DNA from 4 places in the Bradyrhizobium sp. CB82 genome. Region 1 is predicted to be linked to each of the others. Evidence: predicted binding sites of a transcription regulator. Region 1 holds the regulator's gene; each other region holds the start of a gene.
The links. The regulator LexA, encoded in region 1, represses DNA repair genes until DNA is damaged. The targets are predictions, from matches to a motif close to TGTTCNNNNTGTGTTCNG.

Region 1 (7,988 bases):
CGCGGGCGAGGAAGGCGCTCGACACCGAGACCGCCTGGTCGAGCAGGCCGCCCGGATTGTTGCGGAGATCGACGACGTAGCCTGCAAGCTTCTCCTGCGGGATGTCCTTGGAGATCGACGCAATCGCCTTGCGCAGGCCGTCGGTGGTCTGCTCGTTGAACGAGGTGACGCGGATGTAGCCGATATCGCCGTTCTCGGTGTGGAACCGGACCGGGCGCACATGGATGATCTCGCGCGTGATCGCGACGTCGAGCGGCGCGTCGGCGCCCTTGCGCACGATGGTGAGCTTGGTCTTGGTGTCGACCGGGCCCTTCATCTTGTTGACGGCCTGCTCGAGCGTCATGCCCAACACCGCCTCGCCGTCGATCTTGCTGATGAGGTCGCCGGACAGCAGACCGGCCTTTGAGGCCGGCGTGTCGTCGATGGGCGCCACGACCTTGACGAGGCCCTCCTCCATCGTGACCTCGATGCCAAGCCCGCCGAACTCGCCGGAGGTGGTCTCCTGCATCTCGGTCCAGGCCTTGTCGTTCATGTAGCGCGAATGCGGATCGAGCGAGGTCACCATGCCGTTGATGGCGCCCTCGATCAGCTTGGCATTGTCGGGCTTTTCGACGTAGCTCCCCTTGACCCGCTCGAAGACCTCACCGAACAGGTTCAGTTGCGAATAGGCATCGTCCGCGCCCGCCGCCGCTTTTGCCACCCATTGCCCGTCTTGCGGAGAGGTTGCCAGCAGGGTCAAACACGCGCCGGTCAGCGCGCCGAGGGGGAACAGCAGGGTTTTCCGCATGGATTGATTGGCCTTTTCGCTGGCGGTTGGGAGGCGCCATGCAAAATGGCGATCCAGCCCGTTTCTCACAATACCATTCTGGTTTCTTCAAGGCCGGTCCGCCACGTCGACCAGTATCCGGCAAAAATCCCTACGCTCTTGGCCTAAACTTTTGGCAACGTCGCCGGCCGGTCTGCGCGAGGCGGGAAACGCCCGGCCGCTCATGCGCTTAAGCTATGCGATTTTGGGATGGTTTTGGCGGGCCGAAACGGTTAGGCGATGGAATAGGGCTTCAAATTCTCGGGAGGATAACAATGAACGAAGCGCCCCGCATCCGGCCTCAACGAAACGTCGAACTCGGCGCCAGCGACGAGCCGTTCCAGAACCTGCACGAATTCATTCGCAAGGCGCGCTCCAACCTCAACCAGAATGCCTGGGACTATATCGTCGGCGCCGCCGAGACCGAGACCACGATGCGCCGCAACCGCATGGCGCTGGACGAGATCGCCTTCCGCCCCCGCGTGCTGCGCGACATGCGCAACGTCGATGGTTCCGTCGAGCAGTTCGGCCGCAAGATGCGTCTGCCGGTCGTGCTGGCGCCGGTCGGCGCCCTCGAGATCTTCGATCCGCATGGCGCGGCTTCCGTCGCGCGCGGCGCCGGCGCCTTCGGCGCGGCGCATATGCTGAGCTCTGTGTCCGACCCGGGCCTCGAGAAGACCGCGGAAGCGGCTCCCGATGCACTGCGCTTCTACCAGCTCTACGTCCGCGGCGATGACGCCTTCGTCGAGGATGTCGTCGCCCGCGCGGTGAAAAATACCTATGCCGCGTTCTGCCTGACCGTCGACACCGCCCATTACAGCCGTCGTGAACGCGACATCGCCAAGCGCTATGTTCGCGAGAGCCGGCTGCGCGCCACCGGCGGCGACTACCAGAAGGGCCTGGAGTGGCGGACGGTGAAGCTGATCAAGGACAAGTTCGATGTTCCGCTCGTCATCAAGGGCATCGCGACGGCCGAGGACGCGCTGATCGCGCTCGATCACGGCGTCGAGTGGATCTATGTCTCCAACCATGGGGGCCGCCAGCTCGATCACGGCCGCGGCGCCATGCATGTGCTGCCGGAGATCGTCGATGCCGTGAAGGGACGCGCGCAGATCATGGTCGACGGCGGCTTCTGCCGCGGCACCGATATCGTCAAGGCGATCGCCATGGGCGCGGACCTCGTCGGCATCGGACGCCTGCAGTGCTGGGCGCTGGCTGCGGCCGGCCAAGCCGGCATCACGCGGATGCTCGAGCTGCTGGAAGACGAAGTGCTGCGCTGTCTCGGGCTGCTCGGCGCCACCTCGTTTGCCGAAGTGAACGCATCCAGCCTGCATCCGGCGACTGCCACCAACGCGCCGAGCGTGTTCAGCGCGTTCCCGTTGCTCGATATCGAGCCCTATCGTTACTGAAAGGACGCAATGACCTCCCTCCTCTCTCCCGGCAGCGCGGATGCGCTTCTGTTCGATATCGGTCGCGTGGTTCTCGACATCGATTTCTCCAAGGCGATCACCTGCTGGGCGGGACACGCCGGCTGCGAACCGCAATCGATCGTGGCGCGCTATGTCCGCGACGAGGCCTATCGGCTGCATGAGATGGGCAAGATCACCGACGAGGCCTATTTCGACTCGCTGCGGCGCTCGCTGGGGATCGAAATTTCCGACGCGCAGTTCCTGGAGGGGTGGAATGCGATCTTCGCGGGCGAGATGCCCGACATCGCAAGCCTGTTGCCGCGCGCTGCGAAGCACGTGCCGCTCTACGCCTTTTCCAACACCAACCGGCCGCATGTGGAATATTTCTCGAGGGAATATGCCGACGTGCTCGGCCATTTCCGCGAGCTGTATCTGTCCTCGAGCATCGGCCTGCGCAAACCCGATGCGGAGGCCTTCGACCATGTCGTCGCCGCGATCGGAGTACCCGCCGAGCGAATCGTGTTCTTCGACGATCTCGCTGAAAATATCGAAGGCGCGCGGGCACGAGGGCTGACCGCGGTTCACGTGACATCGCCTCACGACGTCGGTGAGGCGCTGAAGGCGCTGGGCTTCTAGGCGGCCGCATTGCTGCGGTCGCTCGCAGTCTCGTTCCCGCCGGATCCAGGAACTTTTTCAGCAAGATGTGGAACCAAGTCACTCTGTGTATTTTTGCACAGAGTTCCCGGAACGGATCTGCCACTCCGGAGTCATATGCCCGTTGGGTTTCTCTACGACGGATGCGTAACGTGTTGGGCAAGACCTACTTCAACAAGCAAGCCTCGATCCTTCTCAAATTCGCCAAGTCAACGTCGAATTCGCAGCTCTCCGCCAAGCTGGTGAGCAAGGCGGCCGATCTGAAAGCGCAGGCTGATCCGCTGCCGGAGAAGGATGTCGGACTGAGGGCGCCCGACGTCGATCCGGACAACGAAACGGGAGCCTCCTGATGTTAGCCGTGAGCCTGGTCGTCGCCGTGGCATGTCTGGCCACCGTCATTCCCGTCTTTCTCGTCATCGAAACGATCACGCGGCGACCCCGGTAAGCACTTTCGACCCACGAGTTGGTCCAGTCGCCACCTTGCGCCCGTATGGTCTCGACTTCCCCCCGGCCGCGCGCCATCGATCCCGGCATCCCCCGTCGCGGTGCCTCGCTCTCCCTCCCCGCGCTACACCGTCGAAACGACAAGCCCATCACTTCCGCCCCGTCTGCCTGTCTTTTGCTTCGACGCCTGCACTCGGCTAGAACGCTGAGCCCGACCGGGATGTTGATTTTCCATGCAGGAGTTTTGTCCGTGGCCCTGATGCCGGTGTCTGATGCGCTCGCGGCAGTGCTGGCGGGCGTCGAGCCCGTGGCGGAGGAGATGGTCGCACTGGAAGCCGCCTACCATCGCGTGCTGGCGCGCGATGTGGCGGCGCGGCGCACGCAGCCGCCGCAGGCGATGTCGGCAATGGACGGCTATGCGGTGCGCGCGGCCGATGCGGCGACGGTGGACGCAGAGCTCACCGTGATCGGCGAGGTCGCGGCCGGTCGACCGTTCACCGGCGTGGTGGGCGCGGGTGAAGCAGTGCGGATCTTCACCGGCGGCGTGGTCCCCGATGGCGCCGATGCGGTGGTGATCCAGGAAGACACGGTCGCCGACGACAGGCGCGTCACGATCAAGGAGGCCGCGATCGTTGGTCGGCACATCCGTCCGGCCGGCGTCGATTTCCACGAGGGCGAGGTGCTTCTGAGGACAGGAGCCCGGCTCACCGAACGAGACCTGTCGCTGGCGGCCGGCATGAACCACCCGGCGCTTGCCGTCCGCCGCCGGCCCAAGGTCGCGATCCTCGCGACCGGCGACGAGCTGGTGATGCCGGGTTCGACGCCCGGCGCGGGCCAGATCGTCTTTTCCAACGGCTACGCCCTGCATGCACTGGCGCGGGCCGAGGGTGCCGAAACGATCGATCTCGGCATTGCCGCCGATACCGTTGCGGCGACCACGGCCGGCATCCGCCGGGGCCGCGAGAGCGGCGCCGACATCCTGATCACGACCGGCGGGGCTTCGGTCGGCGACCACGATCTGGTCAGGCCGGCGCTTCAGGCCGAAGGCTTCGAGATGGCGTTCTGGAAGATTGCGATGCGGCCGGGCAAGCCGATGATGCACGGCCACCTCGGCGCGATGCGGGTGATCGGCCTGCCCGGCAATCCGGTCTCGTCTTATGTCTGCGGCTTCCTGTTCATGGTGCCATTGATTCGCGCGCTTGCAGGCCGCTCTGGCGTCCATCACCGCCGCGAGCGCGCCGTGCTTGGGTGCGACGTCGGGCCTAACGACGTCCGCGAGGACTATCTGCGCGCCCGGCTCGAGGAGCGCGAGGACGGCACGCTGGTGGCCCTTCCCGTCAACCACCAGGACTCCTCGCTGCTTGCGAATCTTGCTGCCGCACAAGCACTTCTCGTGCGCGCACCGTTCGCGCCGAAGGCCGAGGCAGGCACACCTTGCGAGGTGTTGCGGCTGCCCTTGTAAGGGCGATCTGATTCGCGCATGACGCGAACTTCGCTGCGTTCACCCAAAATTAAGTGGTTGCGGAACACATATCGAACATATAGTGTCCGTTCATGATTTGTTTCGAGCATCTAGCGGCTTCTGCTGAATCCGACGTCTCGGAATCGAACGACGTCAACCGGGGGACTTGGTCGAGATGTTAACGCGCAAACAATACGAGCTTCTGCGGTTCATCAGTGAGCGCCTCAAGGAAAGCGGCGTGCCGCCCTCCTTCGACGAAATGAAGGACGCGCTGGATCTGCGCTCGAAGTCGGGCATCCACCGCCTGATCACCGCGCTCGAAGAGCGCGGCTTCATCCGTCGTCTGCCCAATCGCGCGCGCGCCATCGAGGTCATCAAGCTGCCCGAGCTTCAGGCGGCAGGCGCCGGCCGCCGCGGCTTCACGCCGAGCGTCATCGAGGGCAATCTCGGCAAGGTGCGGGGCCCAAGCGCTCCCGCCGACGAGGGCGAGCGTCCGGTCGCCGTGCCCGTGATGGGACGGATCGCGGCCGGTACGCCGATCGAGGCATTGCAAACCCGTAGCCACACCATCAGCGTCCCTCCGGACATGCTCGGCTCGGGCGAGCACTACGCGCTCGAAGTGCGCGGCGATTCGATGGTCGATGCTGGCATCCTGGATGGCGACATGGCGCTGATCCAGCGCAACGAGACCGCCGATACCGGCGACATCGTGGTGGCGCTGATCGACGACGAGGAGGCAACGCTCAAGCGCTTTCGCCGCCGCGGTGCGTCGATCGCGCTGGAGCCCGCCAACACCGCCTATGAGGTGCGCATCCTGCCGCCGAACCGGGTGAAGATTCAGGGCAAACTGATCGGGCTGTACCGGAAGTATTGATTGCCCTCGTCCGGCAGATTGCCGGTCATCGCGCGGCGCCGCGGGGCGGACGGATTGTCCGCTCCGGGTGGATAGCATTTTCGCTTCCTCCGATTATCCCCACACCCTGCGCAGAGCCACATCCTCGAGCGCTGCAGGCGCGAAAGCGCTTTGCACAATGCAGAGGACAAAGCCATGCGACAGATGATTTTCAGCGTGATCTCGGCAGCGCCTTGATCGCGGGATCGGCTTCCGCGAGCGACGCAGCGCAGCACCACCATGCCGTCCGCAAGACGGAGCACGCGGCAAGCGCGCCATTCCGCAATTGCAGCAATGCGATCGCACCTGCCGCGCCGGCGAGGTGGCCCCCTACGGGGTACTCGGCTCCTGCCGGCCAGTGATAAAAGCTCGGATGTGTGAATGGTGTAAACCAAGATAGAGTCGCAGCGAGAGGCTTTGTTCCTCGTTCGCCGGGAAAGATCAGGAAAGATAATGTGATCGGGCGGCGCGCAGACGGGCCGCAGATTTGCCCACAAACGCGATACACTCGAAGGCTTCCACTCTGATAGAGGCCTGCGCCTCCGGGGGGCGCGGACCTGCTATCTCGCATGAGGAGCACTCCGATGTGTGACTACAGCCTACATGCCGTTGCGACCCGCCCCGCTCAAGTCGGCGAGACGATCGTCACGACAACTTTCCGCGGCACCTCGACGCGTGGATTTGCGTCGGAGCGTGATCTCTCGGTTGCCGTCTGCCTCCTGCCCGGCACCGAGCTCGCCTTCGCCGACAACGTCCGCTACGACAATCGCTGGATCTGGACGCGCACCGTCAACTCCCGCGTCGGCAAGTTCGGCAAGGTCGATCCGCACATTCCTGATCGTCATCATGATGCGATCGAATTCCCCGACGGCAACTACGTGCTGGTGACGCAACTCGTCGAAGGCCAGCGTGCCACCGTTCTGCAATTGCCGGTGACGCAGCCGCTCGGCGAGAAGACAGAGCAGCCGGCCGTCGAGCAGCACACGACCACGACGACCCCGACACGTCTGCCGATCGGCTGACGCGTCTTTTAATCCTCGGCCTGCAGGTCGGCCTCCGACGGCGTAGCGTCCTTGCTGTGTAACGTGGCCGGCCGCGGTGCGAGGCTGAGCTCGAAATCGCTATCGCCGGCCCCGGCCGGCGACCAGGGGCGGTTTGCGCCCCTTGCTTTTGCCGTTTGCAGCGTGAACCCGTCGCCGCTCCGCGACAGCGCGAGGGCGCCCTGCGTCTTCAGACGCTCGCGATCCACGACCATCGCCGCGCAATCTGGCGCGGACGGTTTCACCGTCACCACCAGCGCTGCCCGGCCGCAATCATCCGCTAGCGCATCGACGCGCAGCGAGAGCGCGACCAGGCGACCATCGGCGAGCGGCGTTACGCAGCCGGCCTCGTCGCATGAGACGCCGTGGGCGAGCGAGGTATCGGTCGCGCTGCGCGGATCGGCATCGGCGGCAAGCCACTCCTTGAGGAGGAAATTGTCCTTGCCGGTCCGGATCAGGTGCAGCCGGCCGTCCTTGCCGCGCACCGCGACGCTGTGGCCATCGCCTGCGATCAGGATGTCGGGCTGGCGCATATGCAGCGCCCAGCCAAGCGCGAGCGCCAGCACGATGACGCCGGTCCAGCGCAGCGGCGTCCGCAACAGGCCCATCACGATGAGGCCGATGCTGGCGGCAATCAACGGTCCGGTACCGAATGCCGCGACGCGGCCGACTGCGCCCGGCAAGGCCGCCACCCAACGCGCGACTGCGATCATCCAGTCGATGCCGATCCCCATCAACCACCAGAACACGCCGTCGAGTCCGAACGGCGCCGCGATCAAGCCCAACAGGCCGGCGGGCATCACCAGCGCAGAGACCACCGGCATCGCCGCGAGATTGGCGAGCACGCCGAACGGCGTGATGCGATGGAAATGGAAGGCGGCGTAGGGCGTGGTCGCAAGTCCCGCGATCAGCGAGGCCATCAGCAGCATGACGAGCTCGCGGCCGCCCCACAGCGCGATGCGGGCGGTGGCGGAGTGGTCGGGCGACGCGAACAGGTTCGGCATGCCGATCTGCACCAGCGCGACGAGACCAAGCGTTGCCGCGAATGACATCTGAAAGCTCGGATGCACGAGGGCTTCCGGGGCGAGCGCGAGCACGATCAGTGCAGCGACCGCCAGCGTGCGGAAGGTGATGGCACGCCGATCGACCATCACCGCGATCAGCACCACCGCCGTCATGAAGAACGAGCGCTGGGTTGCGACCTCGCCGCCGGACAGCAGCAGGTAAAACGCGGCAGCCATCAGCGCAGCCGCAGCCGACCATTTCTTGATCGGATAGCCGA
Region 2 (7,988 bases), 1.1 Mb from region 1:
TCGGACGGACAGCCGACATTGAGGTTGATCTCGTCGTAGCCGAAATCGGCACCGATCTGCGCCGCGAGCGCAAGCTCGCGAGGATCCGACCCGCCGAGCTGGAGCGCCACCGGATGCTCGCACGCATCGAAGCCAAGCAGCCGCGCCCGGTCGCCATGGATGACGGCGCCCGTCGTCAGCATCTCCGTATAAAGCAGCGCCCGACGCGTCAGGTGACGGTGGAACACTCGGCAATGCCGATCGGTCCAATCCATCATGGGCGCCACAGAGAACGTCCAAGTCTTTGAACTTGAATACTTTTCTTCCATTTCAGCGGCTTATGTGTTGCACTTTAACCACCGATTTTGACCGATTTTTCTAACTAAGTACGACAATGTTGCACCGACATGTTGTGCCCGCGGTGGACGGCTTTTAGACTAGGGGCAAGTAATGAGAACCATCGTCGCCCGCAAGCGCAAAGACGGCACCACAGCAAATCTGGCGCAGCTCCCCGTAAAGCGCGCTGGCGCAATTGTTCATCGCGAGGACGTTTGATCGGAAACAAGCGGCCGCAGCCTGGCTCGAAAAAAGAGAGCGAGAGCTCGCCGTGCCAGGCGCGTTGGAGCGAGAAGGAATCTCCGATCCTCCACTCGCAGACGTCATCGATCGCTACATCGCCGAGTCTAATAAGGAGATCGGCCGCACCATGGCGCAAGTGCTCGCTGCGGCAAAAGCTACGACATCGCCGAACGTCAGTGCTCAACCATTACAAGCACCGAGATCGTGGCTTTCGCGAACCAGCTCGTGGCGAAGATGCAGCCACAAACTGTAAGCAATTATCTCTCTCATTTGGCGGCCGTCTTTGCAATCGCTCCTCCAGCGTGGGGATTCAATCAGACGGCCGTGAAAGACGCCGAGCGCGTGCAGGTTCAAGTAGCTTTCGACGCCAAGGGACAAGTATGGATCCTCACACGACGGAATTTGCTTCCGGAACGAGTCTCGGCCGGCGGTCGGGATAGCCCATCGCGGTCTGGTACCGCTCCAAAGATGCGGTGTGCTCTGCTGAACGGCGGACGCTTCGTCCCTGGTTGCACCACGCATCTCGGACGCACAAAGCGGTCACAGGTTCTTTTCGGCGAGCTCCCGAAACTCGTCGGGAACGGAACGAGAAATGCCCAGTGCCACCGAGCCGTAGCCAATCGCATTCCATCCGAAGCGATGTCGGATCTTGTCGACGGCGCAGTCGGCCGCCCATCGTGCCATGCCGATTTTTGTGCCGGGGCGGCGACGTTCATCTCGAAGTCCAAGCGGAAGTTCAAGCTCCAGATCCCAATGCTCTTCGAGATGCGACACAGAGATCGCAAGCAGCGAGATGATCTTCTCATCAGGGTGTTCTTCGAGGACCGCGCGCACGAGATTCTCAGCAGTCTCGGCGAGGATCACGGTCGCGGAAATCGGTGCGTCGAGCGTCACCGAGCGCGTCGCCGAATTCAGATTGGCGAACCGAACGCGGACCGTCACGGTTCGGCCAGGCCTGGATTTCGCGCGGAGCCGCGTGCCGATGCGGTCAGCGAGGTGACGCAGTGTTGGTCGAAAAACATCTTCTTCGGCGGGCTTCCGGCCAATCGCCGATTGCGCTCCTGCCGATCCGGCCCTGCGGTGAGTCCTGATTTCCCGTGGATCGCGATTCCACGCCAGCGCCGCAAGTCTCTCTCCGGCCGCCGGACCGAGCAGCTGCTCAACCGACCATCCCGGCGTCTTTGCCAGCTGCCCAATTGTTAGCACGCCTATCTCGGCGAGCCGCGCCTTCGTGACCTGCCCCACCCCCCACATCAGCTCGACAGGCAAGCGGTGAAGAAATTCCAGCTCGGAGTCGGGATCGACGACCACCAGCCCGTCGGGCTTGGCCACTTGCGAGGCAATTTTTGCCAGATGCTTGGTGCGCGCCACTCCGACCGAGATCGGAAGACCAAGCTCTGCCCTCACACGCTGGCGGATTGCCCCCGCGATTTCGGCCGGCGGACCGAAAAGATGAGTGCAGCCCGCGACGTCGGCAAAGGCCTCGTCAATGGAAATCCGTTCCACCAGTGGAGTGAAGTCGCCGATCACCTTGATGGCGGCATCGCCCAACCGCTGGTATTCCCTGAAGTGCCCGCCGACAAAAGTGATTTGCGGACAGAGCTCGCGCGCTTGTCGTCCTGGCATGCCCCCGCGCACTCCGAACGCCTTCGCCTCGTAAGAAGCGGCAAGCACGACCCCACCGCCGACGGCGATTGGCTTGCCGCGCAACGAAGGATCAAGCAGTTGCTCTACTGAGGCATAGAAGGCGTCCAAGTCCGCATGCAGGATAGTGGCAGTCGTTGCCATCCCGATCGTTCGCCCGTGACGTTTCGAGGACGTTCCAGCGTCAAGAACATAATGAGAACGTTTGCGGTGGGTGTCAAGCAGAGAGTGCCGCCACACGAAACAATCCACGCGGACCGCTGCCTCGGCGTCTCGAGTGGAAGGCATGGACGACATTGCTCGCCGCACTATTCCCGATGATCGAGCAGCCCCTCACGGGGCCGGCGCTCGAGAGGCCGAATGAGGCAAACGAGCTGTTTGTCGGCTATGTTGCGCTGGCCCTCACACCCACTTCCTTCGCACGTATACCAGCATCCTGCCACCCGATCGCCTGCGCCGCAGCGGATTGACAGCCTGGCAACTTCGGACCGCGAAAGACATCATACGCGCCAATCTCGATGGTGAGGTTTCCCTCGCGCGCGTCGCTGGCGAATGCGGCTTGTCGGCAGCGCATTTTGCCCGCGCTTTCAAGGCTAGTACGGGGACGCCGCCACATCGCCGGCTGATGGATCAGCGCATTGAGGAAAGCAAAAGCCTGCTCATTGGATCTTCATTTTCGCTCTCGGAGATCGCGATCAAGTACGGTTTTTCCGATCAAAGCCACTTCACGAGAGCGTTCTCCGCGAGGGTGGGGACGACTCCAGGACGCTGGCGCCTGGCTCGAGGAGGCTGACCTTGGCGTATGCACAGCTTTAACCGCTTGAAAATGCTGGATAGGACGGGCACTTTGCGTTTCTGACTCGCCAATCGCGCTCCGAACCTCTCCTTCGGCCCTCCTTGCGGAGGCGAAGTTTCCCATGAGGCCCTATGGCTGCCACGTCCGCCGACAAGCTCAAGCTTTTTCGTATCCGCCGCGCACCAAAAGGCGGCCGCAAGGCTGCTGCGCCCGGGCCCGACGTCGAAGAGAAGATCCTCGATGCGGCGGAGTTCGTATTCGGGCATTTCGGCTTCCGGGGAGCGACGACGGCTCTGATCGCCAAGAAGGCATCGATCGCGAAACCCCACATCTACTACTATTTTGAGGACAAGGAGGATCTGTACCGCGCAGTGCTGGAACGCGCGATGAACATGTGGGCGCGAGACATGGATAATCTGGACATGACGTCCGACGTCCAGACTATCCTCATTCGATATATCCACAAGAAGATCGATTTCTCGCGAGACCACCCTCATCTATCGCGCATCTATGCGAACGAAATCATCAGCGGCGCACAATTCATCGGCAGCTTCATCGAGAAGGTCTCAACTCCATTGCTGCTCGACAAGGTCGCGACGTTGGAGCAATGGACGGCGAGCGGGTCCATTCGCGCGATCAGCGCAGTGGATCTCTTCTTCTGCATCTGGGCAATGACGCAGGCTTATGCCGATTTCTCGAGCCAAATGATTATCATGAAGGGCAAGAGGCAGCTGGAGGATGCGGACTTCGATTCCGCAAAAGCGACCATCGTCCAGCTCGTTCTTGGCGGCCTCGGGCTTGAAGGGAGCGACAAGCCGACGAACCGGCTCCCCGCCAAGCGGGGCACGGCAAAGCCGGGCGCCTAGGCACGATGAGATCTGGATGAATCGTCATCGCGCTTTGGGTTGTTTTCTGCGCACGACGTCCGAGCAAGCGCATTCCGCGTTTATCGCGAAGGAAGATTGCTTCGCACCTTTCGGGATCATGCTTTAGGCCCTTGTTCGGCCGCGCGTATCCCGGCCCCTCAAGACTTTCCCCCGACAAATCAACGTCACTTTCCGGCGCTCGCGGCCGGCCGGATGGCTCTACCTTTAGTTGTTCGTGCGACTTGCGTCAAGGACAGGACGCGGGTGCGAAAACGTCATTGTAAAATAATTTTATCGAACGTAAAACTATTTTATCGATCGTTACAAAGATGGCATGTCGCTTGCTTCAGTCCGATCGCCTCGCATGGTGCGGGCCTTCGCCAAACAAACATTGGAGAGAGGACATGTCATCCAAGAGCGGCGACGTTCCCGCGCTGGTCATTGTCGGTGCCCATCCCAAGCTCTATAATCACGACCTTGCTCCGACTGCGCCCGAGGGACGAACCTGGGGAGTATTCAGCCTCTTTGCGATGTGGATGTCGGATGTCCACTCGGTCGGCGGCTATACGTTCGCCGCAAGCCTGTTCTTCCTCGGCTTGACCGGATGGCAGGTTCTGATCTCCATGACCGTCGGCATCACGGCAGTCTATTTCCTGATGAACCTCATTGGCCGCCCCTCTCAACGCTACGGCATCCCCTTCCCGGTCATGGCGCGCGTGTCGTTTGGCGTGATGGGAGCCAATCTCGCCGCCATCGTGCGAGGCGTCGTCGGCATCGTCTGGTACGGCGTACAGACCTACTTCGCGTCGAGGGCGGTTCAGGTCCTCATCATCACCTTGGCACCTTCGGCAATCGATCTTACCCACAACAGCATTATCGGCCTATCCACCCTCGCCTGGCTCAGCTTCCTGTTCATGTGGCTGTTCCAGCTGATTATCTTCCTGAGCGGCATGGAGCGCATCCGGCGCTTCATCGACTTCTGCGGACCGGTGGTCTACGTCGTCATGCTGGCCCTTGCGGCCTGGATGTTGTGGCAGACCGGCCTTTCGAGCCTGTCGCTTCAGCTCAGTCCGCCCGCCGCATCCAACGCGGCAACTATCGGCGTGATGGCCAATGCCGCAATGCTGATCGTCGCCTACTTCTCGGCCCTCCTGCTCAATTTCGGTGACTTCGCCCGCTTCGCCAAGAGCGAGGACGCCATGAAGGCGGGAAATCTGCTCGGCTTGCCCGTCAATTTCCTGGTGTTTTCGATCATCACCGTGATCGTCACGGCCGGCACCCTCAACGTGTTCGGCGAGGCGATCATGGATCCGGTGCTGATCGTCGAGAAGATAGGCAATCCGATCGTCGTCATCGTCGGTTCGATCACGTTCATCGTTGCGACCATGGGCATCAACATCGTCGCCAACTTCGTTTCACCCGCCTACGACATCTCCAATCTCAATCCGGAGCGCATAAACTTCAAAATGGGCGGTCTGATCACGTCGATCCTGTCGGTGCTCGTTTGTCCCTGGCTGTTCGTGGCGAGCCCATCGGCGATCACGCTTTTCGTGAGCGTCTTCGGCTCCACTCTCGGGCCGATGTTCGGCATCATGATCGCCGACTACTACCTCGTCAGAAAGCAGATCGTGCCGATTGACGACCTCTATACGATGTCGCCCAGCGGCGCGTTCGCTTACGACGGCGGCTGGAATCACAAGGCGCTGATCGCGCTCGCACTATCCGGCGTTCTGTCGATTGGATTGTCGCTGCTAGGTGCCTATGGGCTGATCTTCAACGTCGGCGACTGGGGCTGGCTCATCGGAGCGTGTGCCGGAGGAACGATCTACCGGGTGCTGTCGAAAGAGCAGAGCTCGGTTTCCATCGTCGTCGGGGCAGGTGAATGACGGTCGTCTGCGCGGGTCCGCCGCCATGCCGGCGGCCTTCGCGCACCAGTCTCAGAATGCGCGTTCGACTGAGCGCGCATTCAAGATTGAGACGAGCTCGCGATCACCTCAGCGGCTACTGCCGATTGTCTGCCCGTTCTGCGGTCTAGAGGGGATGCAAATCGTTGACCGCTTCTTCCAATGTGGTTGCGCCCCCCAGCGTTGGCTGGCATGGCAGCTTCGGACCGCGAAGTCCTGTTGCCCATAAGATTGGCAAAGGTGTCGGCGAGCATGTTTGGACCGGTCGTTGGCAGAAGCCTGGCGCAGCCCAGAACCTCGTTCTCATCTGAGACGAAAGGAAGATAGGTCGGCCGGCCCGTGCCGGAGAGATCATGTTCAACGGTCGCGAATTGGGGAAAGCCGGCCGCAGCCGCACGCGCGACGAGCTGCGCCAGATTCAGATCGTGTTTCAGCATGCCGACACAGCACTTAATCCAGCGAAGTCCGTGGAAGACATCCTGGGGCGTCCCCTCACCTTCTACCACGGCATGAAGGGGCAAGATACGTGATGCGCGCGTCAGCGAGCTCCTTGATCTTGTCCATCTACCCAAATCGGTACGCCATCGGCGGCCAGGAGAGCTTTCAGGCGGGCAGAAGCAACGCGTGAACTTTGCTCGCGCGCTCGCTGCCGAACCTACCTTTATCCTGTGCGATGAGATCACGTCGGCACTTGATACTGTGGTGGCGGCCGCGGTGATCCAGCTCTTGAAGGACTTGCAGCGAGAGCTCGGGCATTCCTACGTCTTTATCAGCCATGATCTTTCCGTCGTTCAGGCGATCTGCGACGAGATTATCGTCATGTATCGCGGTCAAATGGTCGAGGAGATCGCGCCGGCGCTGTCGAAAGCACCAGAGCACCCCTATAGTCGGCTTCTCTTCTCTTCGGTACCCAAGCTAGACCCGCGATGGCTCGACAGATTGCATCAGGACTCGGAGCAGGTGCGGACCTATTGCCACCACTAAAGACGACCCGTGAAGGTAGCAATCAAGGCGGAAAGAGGCTCGTCAGCGGCATGTGGAAGCGTACGATGGGTGACTTCAGCACGACGAAACTGAAATACTTGTCGATGCCAATATCCATGTCCGTCAGGCGCTCCATGATCGTCTGGTACTCGCCGATATCAGCGGTGACGAATTTAAGCATGTAGTCGTAACCTCCCGAGACCAGATGGCATTCGATGAGCTGGTCGACCTTCTCGACCGCACTCAGGAAGCGCGCAAAGTCCATCTGTCGGTGGTTCTTCAACGTTACTTCCGTGAATACGGTAATCGTCTGCCCTAGCTTGCGCATGTTGATCTGGGCGGAATAGCCCTCGATATACCCCTCGGTCTGCAGCGGCCTTACACGCATAAGACAGGGGCTGGGCGACAGGTTGACCAGTTCGGCAAGCTCGACATTGGTGACGCCCCGTTCTTCTGGAGCTCGTGCAGGATCTTGATGTCCGATCCAGCTTCATTGATCCCTCCATTGACCCCTCCTAGCATTACAGTTGCTATTTTCGGTGAGTTCTGAATCCATGGGTGACCATGATTCGGGATCTGATGATTGGTGGTGCGTCGGTTGAAGATACGCTGACGCTATGGGCTTCCTCGGTGCGAGATGCCAAGCAACGCATCCGTCCGCTGTTTACGCAGGAGCGGGTCGCGGCCTCGGCGTGGCAGTTTCTCGACGGACTGTTGGGCAACGAACCGCGCAAGACGGGTTGGATGCGGGCGGAGGCGGCTGGCGATCCAGGCCCGTGGCGCCAGCAGGCGATTCTGGGCCGAGGGCATTGGGACGCCGACGCGCTGCGCGACATTGTGCGCGAGTACGCGCTGGAATCGCTTGGCGATGAGGACGCGGTCCTGGTCATCGATGAGACCGGCTTTTTGAAACAGGGCAAGGCCTCGTGCGGGGTCGCGCGCCAGTACACTGGCTCGGCGGGCAAGATCACCAATTGCCAGATCGGAGTGTTCGCCTCCTATGTGTCGCGGCATGGCCATGCCTTCGTCGACCGGGCGCTCTACCTGCCAAAGGAATGGACGGACGACCCCGCTCGCCTGAAGGCAGCGCATGTCCCGAGCGGTGTGGGCTTTGCGACGAAGCCCAAGATCGCGCGTCGAATGATCGCTCGCGCGACCGCCGCAAAGGTGCCGTTCTCGTTCGTGGCGGCGGATTGCGTGTATGGCACGGGCGAGATCGAAACCCTGCTGCGCAAG
Region 3 (7,988 bases), 1.4 Mb from region 1:
GTGGACGAGAATGTCTTTGATCATGGCGGCGCCTCCGGCGGAGATCATGGCCGTAATTTTTCACCGATCGCGGAGAATGCCTTGACCTGCATCAAACGCCGTCACCCGTGGCGGCACGTCGCAGCCTTCTTTGCCAAGAATTAATCGCGTGGACGGGACGTCGTAATGTTGTGTTGCCAATTTTGGAAGCAAGGCGACTGCTCATTCAACATGGACATTTCGACATGAACGATCACATCAATCCCAATTCGGCAAATCCACATGTCACTAAGCCTCGTGCGATCCTGAAACCCCGGCGCCTCGCGCTGCTCGGCACTGTGGCCGCGCTCGGTATTGCCGCGCTTGCCGTAGCTCCGGGCGGATATTCGCCGTTCAACGGCGCCTCCTTCACCTCGCCCGCGCTCGCTGCCGAGACGACGCCGACTCCGCCCGGCTTTGCCGACCTGGTGGCCAAGGTGAAGCCTGCCGTGATCTCGGTGCGCGTCAAGATCGACCAGGCCGACGACAAGAGCGCGATGTTGCAGCAGAACCGGATGGATTCGGATGAGGATTCGCCGTTCGACCAGCTTCCGAAGGAGTTCGGCTTCCGCCTGCCGAAGGGCATGCAGCAAATGCCCAACGGCATGCCGCAACGCCACCGCGTGATTACCGGCGAAGGCTCGGGCTTCTTCATCTCGGCCGACGGCTATGCTGTGACGAACAATCACGTCGTCGACCACGCCCAATCCGTACAGGTGACGGCGGACGACGGCACGATCTACACTGCCAAGGTCGCCGGCACCGATCCGAAGACCGACCTCGCGCTGATCAAAGTCGACGGCAAGAAGGACTTTCCGTTCGTGAAATTCTCCGAGCAGCGTCCGCGGATCGGCGACTGGGTGGTTGCCGTCGGCAATCCGTTTGGCCTCGGCGGCACGGTGACGGCGGGCATCGTCTCGGCCAACGGCCGCGACATCGGCGCCGGCCCCTATGACGACTACATCCAGATCGACGCCCCCATCAACAAGGGCAATTCCGGCGGTCCCGCCTTCGACATGAACGGCAACGTCATCGGCGTGAACACTGCGATCTTCTCGCCATCCGGCGGCTCAGTCGGCATCGGCTTCGACATCCCGGCCAACACGGCAAAGCTCGTCGTTGCCCAGCTCAAGGACAAGGGCTCGGTCACGCGTGGCTGGCTCGGTGTCCAGGTGCAGCCGGTGACAGCCGATATCGCCGAAAGCCTCGGGCTGAAGGAAGCGCGCGGCGCGATCGTCGACACCCCGCAGGACAACAGCCCGGCGTCCAAGGCAGGCATCGAGGCCGGTGACGTCATCACCGCCGTCAACGGCACCGCGATCAAGGACTCCCGCGATCTCGCCCGTACCATCGGCACGATAGCGCCGGGCAGCGCGGTAAAGCTCGACATCTGGCGCAGGGGCGAGAGCAAGACCGTGAGCGTGAACCTCGGCGAGCTCCCGAACGAGCGTCAGGCGACGGCGAAAGACAAGGCGGACGAAGGTCAGCCGACCGCCGGCACGCCGCGTCTCGGCCTCAGCCTCGCTCCGGCCGGCGACGTGCAGGGCGCTGGCAGGACGGGTGTTGTCGTCACCTCCGTTGATCCGGAAGGCCCAGCGGCAAGCCGCGGCATCCAGACCGGCGACGTCATCCTCAATGTCGGCGGCAAGGCCGTCGCCAGCATCGACGACGTCCGTGCCGAGCTGAAGCAGGCGAAATCCGCTGGCAAGCGTAGCGTGCTGCTGCAGGTGAAGAGTGCCGACGCGACCAAGTTCGTCGCCGTGCCGCTCGCTTAAACAAAGAAAACATCACGCACAAAGAGAGGCGGCCTGACGGCCGCCTCTCTCACGTCAGGCCGACTTGCTAACAACGGTGTCGCAAGCCGTCCGGGCCGATATAGGTCATGCCGGGTTCGCAGTACCCGCCGCGGAACGGTGCGGTCGCAATCGCGCCAGCCGTTCCGATCGCGCCGCCGACCACGCCTGCGGCTACGTCGCCCGGCCAGAAGCCTGAACCCTCATGGTAGTAGACCTGTCCATGGTGCCTTGCGCTCATCGATCGCGCGTGAGGCTCCTGCGCCAGTGCTGGCGCCGCCATGGCGGTGGTGAGGACTGCGGCTGCGGCCAATCGTTTCCAGTTCATGTGCTGTCTCCGTTGTCTTCACACGACTGGTCAACACCTGCCGCCTACAACCGTTTCGGGAACGGAGCGAGTTTCATTCGAAGATTGGCCGCGTTCCACATGGTCGCGGTCAGCGGCGAAATCCGCTGATTGAGGGATAATCCGGCGGCCCCCGATAACATTCGCGTTAACGGATCTGTTGCGGACAGGGTTCGGCCCAAAAATCAACATTAACTCAAGGCGGTCGCGAGTCGCCTTTTGCGGTTCGGCGGGCGAGAGACGGTTGCATCAGCGGAACTCTCAGTGGGGCGCCGCTTTTGTGGAACCGGAAACCTCGTCAGGGATCGGTGCCAACGATGGATCGATTGAAGGCCTTCGGCAGGAGCGTGTTGCTGCTCGTTGCGCTTGTGCTTTGCACTCAAAGCGCGCTGGGTCGTGACGACGGACGCTATTCGGATTCGCCGCTCAAGCCATGGTTCGACAGCCTGCGCAGCCACCTCGGTCCGTGTTGCTCCGATGCCGACGGCGTGGCGCTCGCCGACCCCGATTGGGAATCCTACGGGGGCCACTATCGCGTCCGCATCGACGGCCAGTGGGTCGAGGTGCCCGATGAGGCCGTCATCACCGAGCCCAACCGAGCCGGGCGCACCATGGTGTGGCCGGTAAAGACTGCGTTCGGCATTTCAATCCGCTGCTTCATGCCCGGCACCATGATCTGACGGCCAAGATCTGACGCGGCTAGCCATCGACATTGGGCGGCGCACGAGATCTTCGCGCGCGCCCAATCTGGTCTCACCGGGAGCGCTTCTTCGACTTTTTCTTCGAGCCCTTCCGCTTCGATGTCTTCTTCGGGACCTTCTTGCCCTTCTTGCGCGCCTTCGACAGGCCGATCGCGATCGCCTGCTTCCGGCTCTTCACGCGTCCACCACGTCCGCCACGACCGCTCTTGGCCGTGCCCTTCTTGTAGCGGCGCATCTCGCTTTCGACATCCTTGCCGGAGCTCTTCGAATAGCGCCGCTTCTTTGCTTTGCGTGCCATGAGCGTCCTCCCTTCAAGGACAGAACCGTTCCGAACTTGCATGGTTCCGTCCCGCATGCCGACACGACACGCGGTGTGGGAAGGGCGGTGGTGCAAGCGTGCGCGACATCCTTCTTGTGATGTTTGGCGAGAGGCCTCTGCGTGACGATCACCGATCCTGGCTCCGTCAGGAGGCGCTGGTTGAAATTGCAATCGACCATCCGGCGCGCTGCTGATCGCGGCAACGCCGTGTGGCGCGTGGGCGCGGGCGGCTGTCGCGCGCCAAAGAACAAAATCATCGCGCGCGGAACGGACTGGCAGCGGTGCGGATTAACCGCCATGGTCACGATCAACATCCTCGACAAGCCGATCGAACGCATCCGCGAGACCTGCGAGATGATGGGCGCGCGCGACAAGTTCGAACGCGCGCTGCCTGAGCTCGAGACCTTCCTCGAAGCGGAGATCGCCAGAGGCGAGACCAGCGAGGCGCGGCTCACCTATGACGGGCTCTGCTTCCTCAAGGAAGCCTTTGCGCGGAAGTGATGCGGCAGGTCAGAACGAATTGGCAAGCTCGATCTCGGCCTCCAGCGCCTGGATGCGCTTTGCTGCCTCGTCGAAGCTGAGGTCCCTCGCATACTGGCCGGGCTGATAGGCCTCCTGGCTCAGCCGCCTCAGCCGCAGGACCTGGGCCCGTGTCATCTGCGCGGCGAGGAAATCCTTGGCGTCGTATTTACCTTCCACTTGCATTTGCACTCTCCATCCCTGAATCGTGACTTGACTATATGTTCTTATTTTGTTCTAACAAGCCATGGACAACAGAATTAATGAAATTCGTCGTAAAATCAGCGCGTTAAGGTCAGAGATGATCGACCTTGAGGCGTCGGTGCGCGACCTCCTCAACCGCGATCGCGACTGCAGTGAAAGCGCGCTTCGATTGCTCGGATTGCGCCAGGACGTAAAGCAGCTGATCACCGACTGGAAGGCGGCCGGCGGCGGCGATCTCCTGCTCAATAGCGGCGAGTGGGTGAGCCACCGCGCGAACATCAAGAACGATCCCAAGCAGAACGGTCACAAAGCGGCCCGCATGGCCGTGCGCCGGTGAAACCGGGGGCTTGCCGTGGATGAGGACCCGGACGCGTACCGGATTCTGAAACTGCGCGCCGAGATTCTCGAACTTGGGTCGGCCATCCGCCAGTTGCAGCGTGCCGGCCTCGACGATGCCGCAGCTCAGCTCTCGATCGCACGCAAGCGCGCGATGGTAGAAGCGCTCGCGAAGTGCGGACCGCAAGGCGCAGCGCGCCCCTCAATCCGGCCTTGACATGCCTGACATCCGACGCGGCTGAATCGGGTACGTTACGCAACGTGCCGTAGGCTTCCGATGTCGGACACCAAAACGACGATCCTGCTGCGCCGACGCTTGACGAGGTCTGCGCAGATATCCTCACATCCGAGACGGCCGCGCGCGAGCGCGCCGCGATTCTACAGATGATCCGGATGGGCCGCTGCTCGATCGACGATCTGCGCCGCATCGGGCGCGACGCGCTCAAAGGGCGCCGACGATGTGGCGCCAGCTAAGAGTGCGATGGTGGCAATCTTAAAGAAAGAGCCCCGCGACGGGCGGGGCTTTCTCGGGGTGAATGCGCTCACTTGCTGGGCATGCTGCCGGCCTGATTGGTGCCGGGGCCGACATTGCCCTGGCTCGACGGATTGGCGGCTCCTCCGCCGCTCGACTTCATGTTTGCACCAGTTGTGGTCTGCGACGAGGTCGCTGACGAATGATGCTTCTTGTGAGTTTTGGCTTCAGCGGCGAATGGCGCGACGGCGAGGCCGGCTGCCAGGATCATGGCAAAGGCGAGCTGGGTCTTCTTCATGCGCGGAACTCCCTTGAGTTGAATTGACGCAGGGAGCCAACAGCGATCGGGCACGAGAGTTCCCGCGCACGTGTTGCATGCGCCCACACGCGCTTCAAGAATCCTTGTCGTCCATCAGGACGAACACGGCGCCTGTTAGTGTTGCGCCGATTGCAAAGCTCGTCACGAGTGTGATGACGAACACGAAAATGGTCGGGCTTCCGCCACTCCTGAGCAGCGCCGCAACGGCAGGATTGATGAGCACGAGCGTGAGACCGAAAATGAGCCCGAGCGCCGCGCCCATCATCGCCTGCGTCATCAGCGTGATGGCGGCTGCCGTCGAAACCAAACGTGGCGATTTTCGCATTCGCATCGTCGCCCTCGACAATCATTCCGAGAAACGCCCCGGATCATCGAGAGTTCCTCGAACACCTTAGCTTCAGCTTCCTGAACAAATATTCATGTGCGCGATCTTCAGGTGGCGTTCATGCGAGGTCTGAGAGGATTGGGACTGAAGCAACGACAAGGAAAGCTCGATCATGGGAAAGGTGATCTTTCTGTACCGCTCCCTTGCCTATCGCAACGCGGCTGCGGAAATGCTGCGCAAGGCGCGCACGTTGCCGCGTGGTGCGGAGCAGCGCGCCGCCCGAAGCTATGCGATGGCCCTGCGCGATCTGGAGCGCAGCGAAGCCTGGCTCGAGGGCCGCATCGCGGATGCGCCGCTGCAGATGCAGGCGGTGAGGGTGCGCGCCGGGCGCTAGCCAGAGGCGCGCTGCAATTCGCCGGCGATCGCAGCGTCGAATTGTTCGGCCGCCGGCAGAGCCTTCCGCGTCAGCGGCACTTCGAGGCGGCACAAAAGACCCTCGGCACGCCAATCGAATTGCGCCTGTCCGCCGAGCTGGGACTCGACGCTCGCGAGCAGGCTCTTGGTGCCGAAGCCGCGAGCCTTTGGCTGCCTGACCAGCGGCCCCCCGGATTCCTCCCAGGTCAGCGCGAGCATCTCGCCACTCACCTCCCAACCGATCGCAAGCCGGCCGGACCGCGTCGACAGCGCGCCGTATTTGGCCGAATTGGTGAACAGCTCGTGCAGCGCCAGCGCCAGCGTTTGCGCGGTCGCAGGCACGAGCTGCACTTCGGGACCCGACAGACGGATCTGGCCGCCGAGCGAATAGGGCGCGAGCTCCTCCTCGATCAGCTTGTTGATCTCGGCACCTTGCCAGCTCGACAGCGACAGGATGGTGTGCACGCGCGCCAGCGCATTGATACGTCCTTCGACGGCATTGACGTAGGTCTTGACGTCGTCGGCACGGGTCAGCCGGACGATTGATTGCGCGAGCGCCAGGGCGTTCTTGGCGCGGTGATCGACTTCGCGAGCGAGCAGATTCTGGCGCTCCTCGGCGCGCTTGCGCTCGGTGATGTCGACGGTGACGCCGCTCACCCGCACAACGCGACCATTTCCGTCCAGCGTCGCCGCCGCCGTTCCGACGCACCAGCGGACTTCGCCGTCCGGCCGCTGAATGCGGAATTCGGCTTCATAGGCACGCGTGCCCGTGTTGAATTCGGCGATCGCCTTGCGGAACTGATCGACGTCATCGGGGTGCAGCAGCGCCTGCACGCTGGCCGAGGTGACGTTGAATGTCTCGGGTGCAACGCCGAAGATGCGATACTGGCCTTCGTCCCACATCCAGTCGCCGTTGATCCAGTCCCAGTCCCAGGATCCCATCTTGCCGGCGGCGATCGCCATGCTGCGCCGCTGCTCGCTCTCGAGCAGCTTGGCGGTCGAGCTTTCGAGCTCGGCGGTGCGTGCGCGAACGCGATCCTCCAACTCCTGGTTCAGCCGCTCGAGCTCGCGCGTCTTGCGATAGAGCTCGGCGAACACTTTGATCTTGGCGCGCAGCACCTCCGGCACGACCGGCACCGGAACGTAGTCGACCGCGCCCATCTCGTAACCGCGCAGGCGGTCGATGTCGGAGACCTGGATTGCCGAGATGAAGATCATCGCAATCTTCTGGAAGCGCGGATGCTCGCGGATCATCGCCGCGAGCTCGAAGCCGTCGAGTTCGGGCATGCAGACGTCGACCAGGATCACCGCGATCTCGCTCTTCAGCAAGATTTCCAGCGCCTCGCGGCCGGAGGAGGCGATCACGAGGTTCTCGCCGAGGTCCTTGAGGATCACCTCATAGGCGAGCAGCTTGGCCGGCTGGTCGTCGACGAGGAGGATGTTGACCTTTTCGTGGTCCATACTCGGATTCCACTCAGCGATGCAGCCACATGCGGATCGCAAGCAGCAATTGATCGGTGTTGACGGGTTTGGCGAGGTAGTCAGAAGCACCCGCTTCCAGACATTTCTCCCGGTCGCCCTTCATCGCCTTCGCGGTCAGCGCGATGATCGGCAGTCGCAAAAAGGCCGGGTTCTCCCGGATGACGCCGATGGTCTGATAGCCATCCATCTGCGGCATCATGATGTCCATCAGCACGATCGCGATCTCCGGATTGGACTCCACCAGCGTCACCGCCTCGCGGCCTGTCGTGGCGGTCAGCACCTTCATGCCGCGCCGTTCCAAGACGCTCGACAGCGCGAAGATGTTGCGGGCATCGTCGTCGACGAGCAGCGCGGTCTTGCCGATGAGGTCCTCGTCGGAACTGTTCAGCTTCTCGAGCATGCGCTGCTTTTCGGTTGGCAATTCGGTGATCACCCGGTGCAGGAACAGCGCGGTCTCGTCGAGCAGGCGTTCGGGTGACTCCACGCCCTTGACCACGATGCTGCGCGCCATGGTGTGGAGCTCAGCATCCTCTTCCGCCGAGAGCTCTCGGCCGGTGAAGACCACGACCGGAATGTTCGACAGCGCCTCGTCGCTGCGAATTTGGTCCAGCACCTCGAAGCCGCTCATGTCCGGCAGACGCAGGTCCAGCACCACGCAATCCCAGCGCGATTCGCGCAGCGTCGAGAGCGCGCCGGCACCGGTGTCGGTCGCCACGATCTCGATGTCGTCGTGATGCAGC
Region 4 (7,988 bases), 3.3 Mb from region 1:
ACGACCGCGCCGATGTCGGTGCGATCGTTCGTCAGCGCAGCGATCTCGCGCGCGACGTCGAAATCGTCTTGCTGGATGCGGATGGTGACGGGGCCCGACATGCGCGTGACGCTAGCCGCCGGTCATCGGCGGGAAAAACGCGATTTCGCGGGCGCCGGCGATCACCGCATCCGGCCTGACATGGGCGTGGTCGATCGCGGCGCGGATCACCTTCGGCCTCTCGAACGCATGGGCATAGGCTTCGCTCCGGCCGGAGAGCCAGGCGATCAGCTCCTCGACGGTGCGCACGCCGGCCGGCGGCTCGATCGTCTCCTCCGCCTTGCCGATGCGCTCGCGCACCCAGGCAAAATATTTCACCTTCATCCCTCATCCTCCTTGATGAGGTGATGGATGCCGGCGCGGAAATAATCGTAGCCCGTATACATGGTCAGCAGCGCGGAGGCCCACAGCAAGAGCAGGCCGATCTGGGTCACCACCGGCACCACCTGGTCGCCGGCCTCGCCCGCGAGCAGGAAGCCGATCGCGACCAGCTGGACCGTCGTCTTCCATTTGGCGAGCTTGGTCACGGGGACGCTGACGCGCAGCGCCGCCAGATATTCGCGCAGGCCCGACACCAGGATCTCGCGGCACAGGATCACGATGGCGGCCCACAGCGACCAGCCGTGGATGATGCCGTCGGCGGCCAGCATCAGAAGGCACGAGGCGACCAGGAGCTTATCGGCGATCGGATCGAGCATCCGGCCGAAGGCCGACTGCTGGTTCCAGATCCGCGCGTAATAGCCGTCGAGGTAATCCGTCACCCCCGCCGCGATGAAGATGGCAACCGCCACCCAGCGCAGCCATAGCGGCCCATCCATGATCGACTGGGCGTAGATGCAGCCCACCACCACCGGGATCGCGGCGATCCGGGCATAGGTCAGGATGTTCGGAAGGGACATCGAGCTCTTGGCGGCCCCCCGTGTCGTGGCGATGTTCATTCGTTCTACCAATACCGCTGCGGCATCAAGGTCAACCGTCCCGGCCTCATGAGGTGCGGACACGACGACCATATGACCGCTGGTCCCCTTTAGTTCACCCCGGCTGGGGATGGAAATACTCGAATATCTTGCGGGCGCTTTCCGCGCTCACCCCCGGAACCTTGCCGAGATCGGTGATCGACGCCCGCTCGATCTCCTTCAAGGTTCCGAAATGATGCAGCAAGGCACGTTTGCGTGACGGGCCGATGCCCGGAATTTCCTGCAAACCGGCCTCACGGATGTCCTTCTTGCGCAGCTTGCGGTGCGAACCGATGACGAAGCGGTGGGCTTCGTCGCGCAACCTCTGAATGAAATAGAGTACGGGATCGCGCGGTTCGAGCTTGATCGCCTCGCGGCCGGGCATGAACAGCGTCTCGCGGCCGGCATCGCGGTCCGGCCCCTTGGCCACCGACATCAGCGACACCTGGGTGAGCCCGAGGCCCTCGAAAATCTCCCTGATAGCGTTGAGCTGGCCGCGGCCGCCGTCGATGATCACGAGGTCGGGCCATTGCGGAAAGTCGTCGTCCTTGGCTTTCGTTGTCTCTTCGGGCGGACTGAGCAACCGCTTGAAGCGGCGCTGCAAGACTTCCCGCATCATCGCATAGTCGTCGCCGGGCGTGAGCCCTTCCGACTTGATGTTGAACTTGCGGTACTGGTTCTTCACGAAGCCGTCGGGCCCCGCGACGATCATGGCGCCGACCGCGTTGGTGCCCTGGATATGGCTGTTGTCGTAGACCTCGATGCGCTTCGGGGGATGAGGCAGGGCAAGAGTCGTGGCCATCGCTTCGAGCAGCCGGCCCTGTGTCGCGGTGTCCGCGAGCTTCCGCCCCAGCGCCTCCCGCGCGTTGGTCAGCGCGTGGGTGACGAGCTCCTTCTTCTCGCCGCGCTTGGGCGTGGAGACCTCGATCTTGTGGCGGGCCTTGATCGACAGTGCGTTGGCGAGCAGCTCGCTCTCCTCGATCTCGTGCGAGAGCAGGATGACCTTCGGCGGCGGCTTGTCGTCGTAGAACTGGGCGAGGAACGAGCCCAGTACCTCTTCCGGCGTGAACGTCTTTTCCGCGCGCGGAAAATAGGCGCGGTTGCCCCAGTTCTGCCCGGTGCGGAAGAAGAACACCTCGACACAGGAGAAACCACCCTCCTGGTGGATCGCGAACACGTCGGCTTCTTCCACGGTGCGCGGATTGATGCCCTGCTGCGACTGGATCGCCGACAGCGCGGCGAGACGGTCGCGATAAAGCGCGGCGCGCTCGAATTCGAGCTCGCCCGAGGCTTTCTCCATCTCGCCCGCCAGCTCCTGCTTCACGGCGTGGCTCTTGCCGGAGAGGAAGTCGGTCGCTTCCCGCACCAGCGTCGCATAGCCCGGGAAGTCGATCTCGCGGGTGCATGGGCCGGCGCAGCGGCGGATCTGGTGCAGAAGGCAGGGCCGGGTGCGGCTTTCGAAAAACGAATCGGTGCAGGAGCGGATCAGGAACGCGCGTTGCAGCGCGGTGATGGTGCGGTTGACGGCGCCGGCGGAGGCGAACGGGCCGAAATAGCGTCCGGGCCGGGTCTGCGCGCCGCGGTGCTTGAGGATCTGCGGCGCCCAATGGTCGCCGGTGATCAGGATGTAGGGAAACGACTTGTCGTCGCGGAGCTGCACGTTGAAGCGTGGCCGGAGCTGCTTGATGAGGTTGGCCTCGAGCAGCAGCGCCTCGGTCTCGGTCGTGGTCGAGACGATCTCGACCGCGACGGTCGCCGCGATCATGCGCAAAATCCGCGCCGGCTGCGGCGCACCCACGCGCGCGTAGTTGGAGAGGCGCTTTTTGACGTTCTTGGCCTTGCCGACATACAGCACGTCGTTGTTCGCATTGAGCATGCGATAGACGCCCGCCGAGGTGGGCGCGAGCCGCACCGCGCGCTCGATCGCGTCATGTCCGGTCGCAAGCGGACCTTCGCCGACCGCGCCGGCCTCTTCCAGGATATCCGGCAGCCGCGCCTCGTCCTCGTCGTCGCTGCCATTCGTCGCAGGATCGACGTCGGGCGGCGTCAGCTCCTGCGGCGGGGCGTCCGGCGCTGCGCCGCGCCGCGCCTTCCGCGCGCGTGCGGTGTCCGGGGTGTCGGAGGTATCGTGATCCATGGTGCGAATTTAGGCGCTGGGAGTGCCGATTTGAAGTTTCGCCCGGGCCGGCTGCGCGGACTGCGCGCGGTGTTCCCGGTAACGCTTCCTTAAGACTGTTAAGCGGGCGGTAACCGCGCTTAATAACCCTTTAACTTAAAACTCTCGATAAATCCTACGCGAAAAGTTCTTGGTTCCGTAACCATGCGGTTTTGCCTTGCGCGGCGGCGCATGCAGATCGTGATGGCCTTGCGGCAGTTGCGTTGGAGTGAGTGATGAAGAGGCTCGTTATGGGCGCTGCGGCTCTGGTTGCCGCGGGCTGGAGCACTTCGGCAGGGGCCGCCGATCTCAATTACGGACAGCGTGCGCCCTACACCGTCAACCAGCCGCTCAATGCCTATAGCTGGGCCGGTCCCTATCTCGGCGGCAATCTGGGCTATGAATGGGGCTCGGTGAGCAACAATCCCGCCAAGCCGGCCGGCTTCGTCGGCGGCATCCAGGCCGGCTACAATTTCCAGAACGGCCCGTGGGTGTTCGGCATAGAGGGCGATATCCAGGCGGCCGGCGCCGACGATACGTTCGCACCATGGAAGTTCTCCAATCCCTGGTTCGGCACCGTGCGCGGTCGCGCCGGCTACGCCTTCAACAACATCCTGTTCTACGGCACCGCCGGTCTTGCCTTCGGCGAGCTGCGTGCGGAGACTTTTGGCTGGACGGAATCGCACACCACGGCGGGCTGGACCGCAGGTGTCGGCGCCGAGTTCGGCATCGCGCAGAACTGGAGCGCCAAGATCGAATATCTCTTCCTCGATCTGTCCTCGAGCCAGTTCGCGATCACCGGCGTGTCGAATGGTTATAGCGCCAGCGTGGTGCGCGCCGGCGTGAACTATCACTTCTGATAGCCAAGAAGAAAATACCGGACCTAAACCTCCCGGCCTCGCGGCCGGGACTTTTTTGCGTCAGGCTTCGCCTAAGAGAGGATCACCAGGTTGACCGCCTTGGGTCCCTTGCCCTTCTTGTCCGGCTCGACTTCGAAAGTGATACGCTGTCCTTCGGTGAGGTCCTTCAGTCCCGCCCGCTCCACCGCCGTGATGTGAACGAAGACGTCGCGACCGCCATCGTCCGGCTTGATGAAGCCGTAACCGCGCTCGCCGTTGAAAAATTTAACCGTGCCCGTCATGGCCATCGGGACTCCTCCCCCGCATTGCTCCTCCGCCGTGATGCACACCCGCACCTCGGCATGACCCGACATACGAGCCCCGGAGCTGGCCACCCTTGGGCGGACGTATCAGTCCGCCTGGATCCTTCTTAGGCCCTCACTCCGCCGCAACCATTCGCGGAAGCGGAACGTAAAGCCAGTCACGGGGCACAGCATAATACGGTTCTTTGCAGATTGACTACCATTCATGCATACTTTTCCCGATAGGCGTACTACTTTAGGGCTTCGGTGCCTCCAGGCGGAAACGGGCCGCGCCGCCCTGGCCGAGCGGCTTTTCGAGCTCCGGCAGAATGGTCTTGAGCTCGCCCTGCAGCGTAAACGGCGGATTGACGATCAAAAGCCCTGTCGTGACGAGTGGTGCGTCGGCACTTTGCGGTGCGACGCTGAATTCGAGCCGCAGGCATTTCCCCTGGGGTGTGGCTGCGGCTGTGGCCCGCGCCACCGCTTGCGCGAGCGCGTCGGTGGCGCGCCTGGATTTGGCGGGATACCAGATCACGTAGATGCCGGTCGGCCACTTGGCGAACGTTTCGGAGAAGACCTCTCCGAGCCGCTCGAACTCGTCCTTGGCCTCGAAGGGCGGGTCGATCAGCACCAGACCGCGTCGCTCCTTCGGCGGCACGAAAGCCGGCAGCGCAACCCAGCCGTCGAGATCGACGACGCGCGCCTGCGTGTCGCGGCGTAGCACATCGATCAGCGCCCTGCGCGCCTTCGGCTCGAGCTCGCAGGCGACGAGGCGGTCCTGCGGTCGCAACAGGCCGCGCGCGATCAGCGGCGATCCGGGATAGGTCTTCAATTCGCCGCGCGGATTGAAGGCGCGGACGATGTCGAGATAGGGCTTTGTGAGCGCGACGACCTCGTTGGACAGGCGTGCCTGCATGACGCGGGCGATGCCGGTCAGCCACTCGCCACCGCGCCGCGCTTCGTCGCTTTCGAGATCGTAGAGGCCGGCGCCGGCATGAGTGTCGATGACGCGGAACGCGGCCGGCTTCTCCTGGAGATAGGTCAGGATGCGCGCCAGCACGATGTGCTTGATGACATCGGCGAAGTTGCCGGCGTGAAAGGCGTGGCGGTAGTTCATGTCGGACAGTTACGACATCGGGCGATGAAAGTAACTGGCGTCGTTGCGGGATGGTGTCTCGCGCCGTCCCGGAATCACGAGGATGTAGACCTGCGACTTCAGCCGCCGCGGATCGGGGGCATCGTCACCTGGTCGCGGCGGCAGGCGCGGCGGTCGAGTTCCTCACAGGAGCGGAATTGCAGGTCCTTGTTCAGGCAGATGCGCACCTCCGACAGACGTGTCCGGTTGCAGGTCACCGAAACGGCCGAGCTGCTCAGCCCCGGATTGGCCTTGATGAAGGCCTCCTCGACCTCGGCGGGCGCCACGGTCTTGGCCTGCGACAGATCGAGATATTCGGCCGGAATCTTGATGACAGCGCGCGCTTTCCGGATGGTCTCGAAGTAATTGCGGTCCGACAGGCCCGAGCAGGTGCCGTGCTTGTCCCATTCGTTGAAGATCAGCCCCGGCGCCGGCATCAGGTCGAGCATGGAGGAGACGATGTTGCGGTTCAGCCGCGGCGCCGGCCGCTGACAGTATTCCGGAAAGCCGTTCTCATATTGCGGCCACAGCCCGTGCACCACGAAGGCGTAGGGCCGTCCGCCGCACTGGATCTGGGAGCGGCCGCCACGCTCGGCTGCCTCCTCACAGAACGAGGGCGACCAGGACAGCGACAGCACGTAGAAATCGAATTCGCCGGGCGCATTCTGCCGCCTGTCCTGCGCCATTGCATTGCCTGCGAGCGCAACGAGGCCGGCCATGAGCATGAGACAGATCAGCAAGCGGGACAGGGAATGCAATCTGAAATGAAACATGGCGACGCCCCTCAACTAGACTGTGCAAGAGAGCCTAGCAGGCGACGAGAACATTTCAAGAACAAAATGAAGCGCCGCCGGCTTTGGCGCGACAAATCGCACGAATCAGGGTTTTGCCGACCGGCAGGCCGGGTTGTAGGCCCAGTTGCGGTCGAGGCCGACCACGCACCATTCGACGCCCTGGCCGAAGCCGGCAAAGCCGCCGTCCTCGATGATCGAGAAATGCACCGGGCGCACCTTGCCGTCGTTGAGCATGGCTGAGCCCGTGCAGTAGCGGCGCGGAATGTTGTCGGACTGCCAGGGCCGGAAGGCGGTTTCGTGGATGCCGGCGAAGCCCGTGATCTTCAACGAGGAATTCCAGAACGAGCTTTCTTTCTCCCAGAACTGGGTGGCGATCGTCGGCAGTGCCTTGTCGCAATCGGCGACGCGGCCGTCATAGCGCGGCCCATCCAGCCAGAAGTTCAGCTCCAGCGGATTGGCGGCCTTGGCCTCGGTCAGCGACAGCGCCCCCAGAACGAGGCCGAATACCGCGGCAAAGCGGAGCGATTTCAGGGCGGTGGCGAGGTCGCGCATGGGCAATCCAGGAGACATGGCTGCAAGCATCAACCGTGCCGCGAAGGTGGGGAGAGGTCAAGTGCAGGGCGGCAACACTCGTCGGCGAGTTGCACGCAACGTCGCACCTGGCAGGCCTTCCGTTCTTTTCAGCACGTCCGCGGCAACGTAAACTGGCGCCAGCCAAATGGAGTGACGGGAATGCGAATCATTGCGGCCGCGAGCCTTCTTGCCAGCCTGGTTGTCTCGGGACTGTTGGCGGGCGTGCCGGCGCGCGCCGACATCCTTCCGGTGCCGCCCTTCAAGGGCAACGACACCGGCGGCATCATTGCCTATTCGATGGCGACGCAGGTCGATGCGCGGCAGACCGCGGTCGACCACTGCGCCCGTTACGGCAAGGTGGTGAAATTCCTCGCTGTGCAGCCCTATGACGGCGGCTACATCTCCTTCGCCTGCCGCTGGGTGCCGTATGGCGCGGCCGAGCAGCCGCTGCGCACGCTGTACTGATCCTCTAGACCGCAAGCGATGACCGGGAGTTGGCGCATGACGCAACGGCCTGTTGTTTTCTGCGCGAGCCTGCTCGCGCTCGCGATGTCGGCGACGACGGCTGCGCATGCGGTGGATCTGCCGGTGCGCAAGGCCGGCCTCTGGGAGATGAAGATGCTCCGGACCGGCGGGCCGATGCCGGAAATGACCATGCAGCACTGCACCGACGAGACCGTCGACAAGGAGATGAACAACAACGTCTCCCCGATGGCCAAGCAGATCTGCACCAAGCAGGACATCCAGAAGACCGCGACCGGCTATGTCAGCGATTCCGTCTGCAACGTCGCGGGCACCACTACGACCTCGCATGCCGAGATCACCGGTGACTTCAACACTGCCTATACGGTGAAGAGCACCGCGCACATCCAGGGTGGCGTTGCCGGAGCTGCGGGGCGCGACTCGGCCACGACGATCGAGGCCAAGTGGTTGGGGTCGTGCAAGGCGGACCAGAAGCCCGGCGACATCGTGATGCCCGGCGGCTTCAAGATGAACGTCAAGGACGCCGCGAAGCTGAAGGACCTGCTGCCGAAGTAGGCCCCATCCGGGCTACGAATGCTTACACCGGTATCCGCACCGTTGCGCGCAGGCCGCGCATCGGGCTGTCGCCGAGCGTGATGTCGCCGCCATGCGAGCGGGCGATGTCGCGGGCGATCGCAAGGCCGAGGCCGGTGCCGCCTTCGTCCTGGTTGCG

Region 2: the regulator LexA is predicted to act here: its motif matches at 2,389-2,406, upstream of dinB (DNA polymerase IV).
Region 3: the regulator LexA is predicted to act here: its motif matches at 3,919-3,936, upstream of QA640_RS31915 (DUF3072 domain-containing protein).
Region 4: the regulator LexA is predicted to act here: its motif matches at 6,246-6,263, upstream of QA640_RS08725 (ribonuclease T2).

Annotation. Positions count from the first base shown of each region.
Region 1 covers NZ_CP121650.1:5,141,491-5,149,478, forward strand. The annotation lists gene QA640_RS25040 (S41 family peptidase) at 1-787, opposite strand, end outside; gene QA640_RS25045 (alpha-hydroxy acid oxidase) at 1,081-2,214, shown strand; gene QA640_RS25050 (HAD-IA family hydrolase) at 2,224-2,850, shown strand; gene QA640_RS25055 (hypothetical protein) at 3,012-3,218, shown strand; gene glp (gephyrin-like molybdotransferase Glp) at 3,563-4,774, shown strand; gene lexA (transcriptional repressor LexA) at 4,950-5,648, shown strand; gene QA640_RS25070 (hypothetical protein) at 6,251-6,688, shown strand; partial or broken gene QA640_RS25075 (ComEC/Rec2 family competence protein) at 6,697-7,988, opposite strand, start outside.
Region 2 covers NZ_CP121650.1:4,024,928-4,032,915, reverse strand. The annotation lists gene dusA (tRNA dihydrouridine(20/20a) synthase DusA) at 1-257, opposite strand, end outside; gene dinB (DNA polymerase IV) at 1,099-2,346, opposite strand; gene QA640_RS19305 (AraC family transcriptional regulator) at 2,669-2,995, shown strand; gene QA640_RS19300 (TetR/AcrR family transcriptional regulator) at 3,130-3,864, shown strand; gene QA640_RS19295 (NCS1 family nucleobase:cation symporter-1) at 4,269-5,750, shown strand; gene QA640_RS19290 (acyl-homoserine-lactone synthase) at 5,831-6,205, opposite strand; partial or broken gene QA640_RS19285 (ATP-binding cassette domain-containing protein) at 6,101-6,752, shown strand; partial or broken gene QA640_RS19280 (Lrp/AsnC family transcriptional regulator) at 6,775-7,274, opposite strand; gene QA640_RS19275 (IS701 family transposase) at 7,317-7,988, shown strand, end outside.
Region 3 covers NZ_CP121650.1:6,565,747-6,573,734, reverse strand. The annotation lists gene QA640_RS31945 (universal stress protein) at 1-24, opposite strand, end outside; gene QA640_RS31940 (Do family serine endopeptidase) at 225-1,793, shown strand; gene QA640_RS31935 (hypothetical protein) at 1,861-2,139, opposite strand; gene QA640_RS31930 (hypothetical protein) at 2,475-2,837, shown strand; gene QA640_RS31925 (DUF6496 domain-containing protein) at 2,911-3,156, opposite strand; gene QA640_RS31920 (hypothetical protein) at 3,337-3,678, shown strand; gene QA640_RS31915 (DUF3072 domain-containing protein) at 3,688-3,882, opposite strand; gene QA640_RS31910 (hypothetical protein) at 3,998-4,237, shown strand; gene QA640_RS31905 (hypothetical protein) at 4,253-4,453, shown strand; gene QA640_RS31900 (hypothetical protein) at 4,779-5,006, opposite strand; gene QA640_RS31895 (hypothetical protein) at 5,101-5,358, opposite strand; gene QA640_RS31890 (hypothetical protein) at 5,525-5,746, shown strand; gene QA640_RS31885 (HWE histidine kinase domain-containing protein) at 5,743-7,227, opposite strand; gene QA640_RS31880 (HAMP domain-containing protein) at 7,241-7,988, opposite strand, start outside.
Region 4 covers NZ_CP121650.1:1,812,666-1,820,653, forward strand. The annotation lists gene QA640_RS08690 (molybdenum cofactor biosynthesis protein MoaE) at 1-101, opposite strand, end outside; gene moaD (molybdopterin converting factor subunit 1) at 112-363, opposite strand; gene pgsA (CDP-diacylglycerol--glycerol-3-phosphate 3-phosphatidyltransferase) at 360-977, opposite strand; gene uvrC (excinuclease ABC subunit UvrC) at 1,072-3,132, opposite strand; gene QA640_RS08710 (outer membrane protein) at 3,387-4,010, shown strand; gene QA640_RS08715 (cold-shock protein) at 4,082-4,297, opposite strand; gene rlmJ (23S rRNA (adenine(2030)-N(6))-methyltransferase RlmJ) at 4,548-5,408, opposite strand; gene QA640_RS08725 (ribonuclease T2) at 5,507-6,199, opposite strand; gene QA640_RS08730 (hypothetical protein) at 6,305-6,772, opposite strand; gene QA640_RS08735 (hypothetical protein) at 6,953-7,258, shown strand; gene QA640_RS08740 (DUF3617 family protein) at 7,295-7,831, shown strand; gene QA640_RS08745 (ATP-binding protein) at 7,854-7,988, opposite strand, start outside.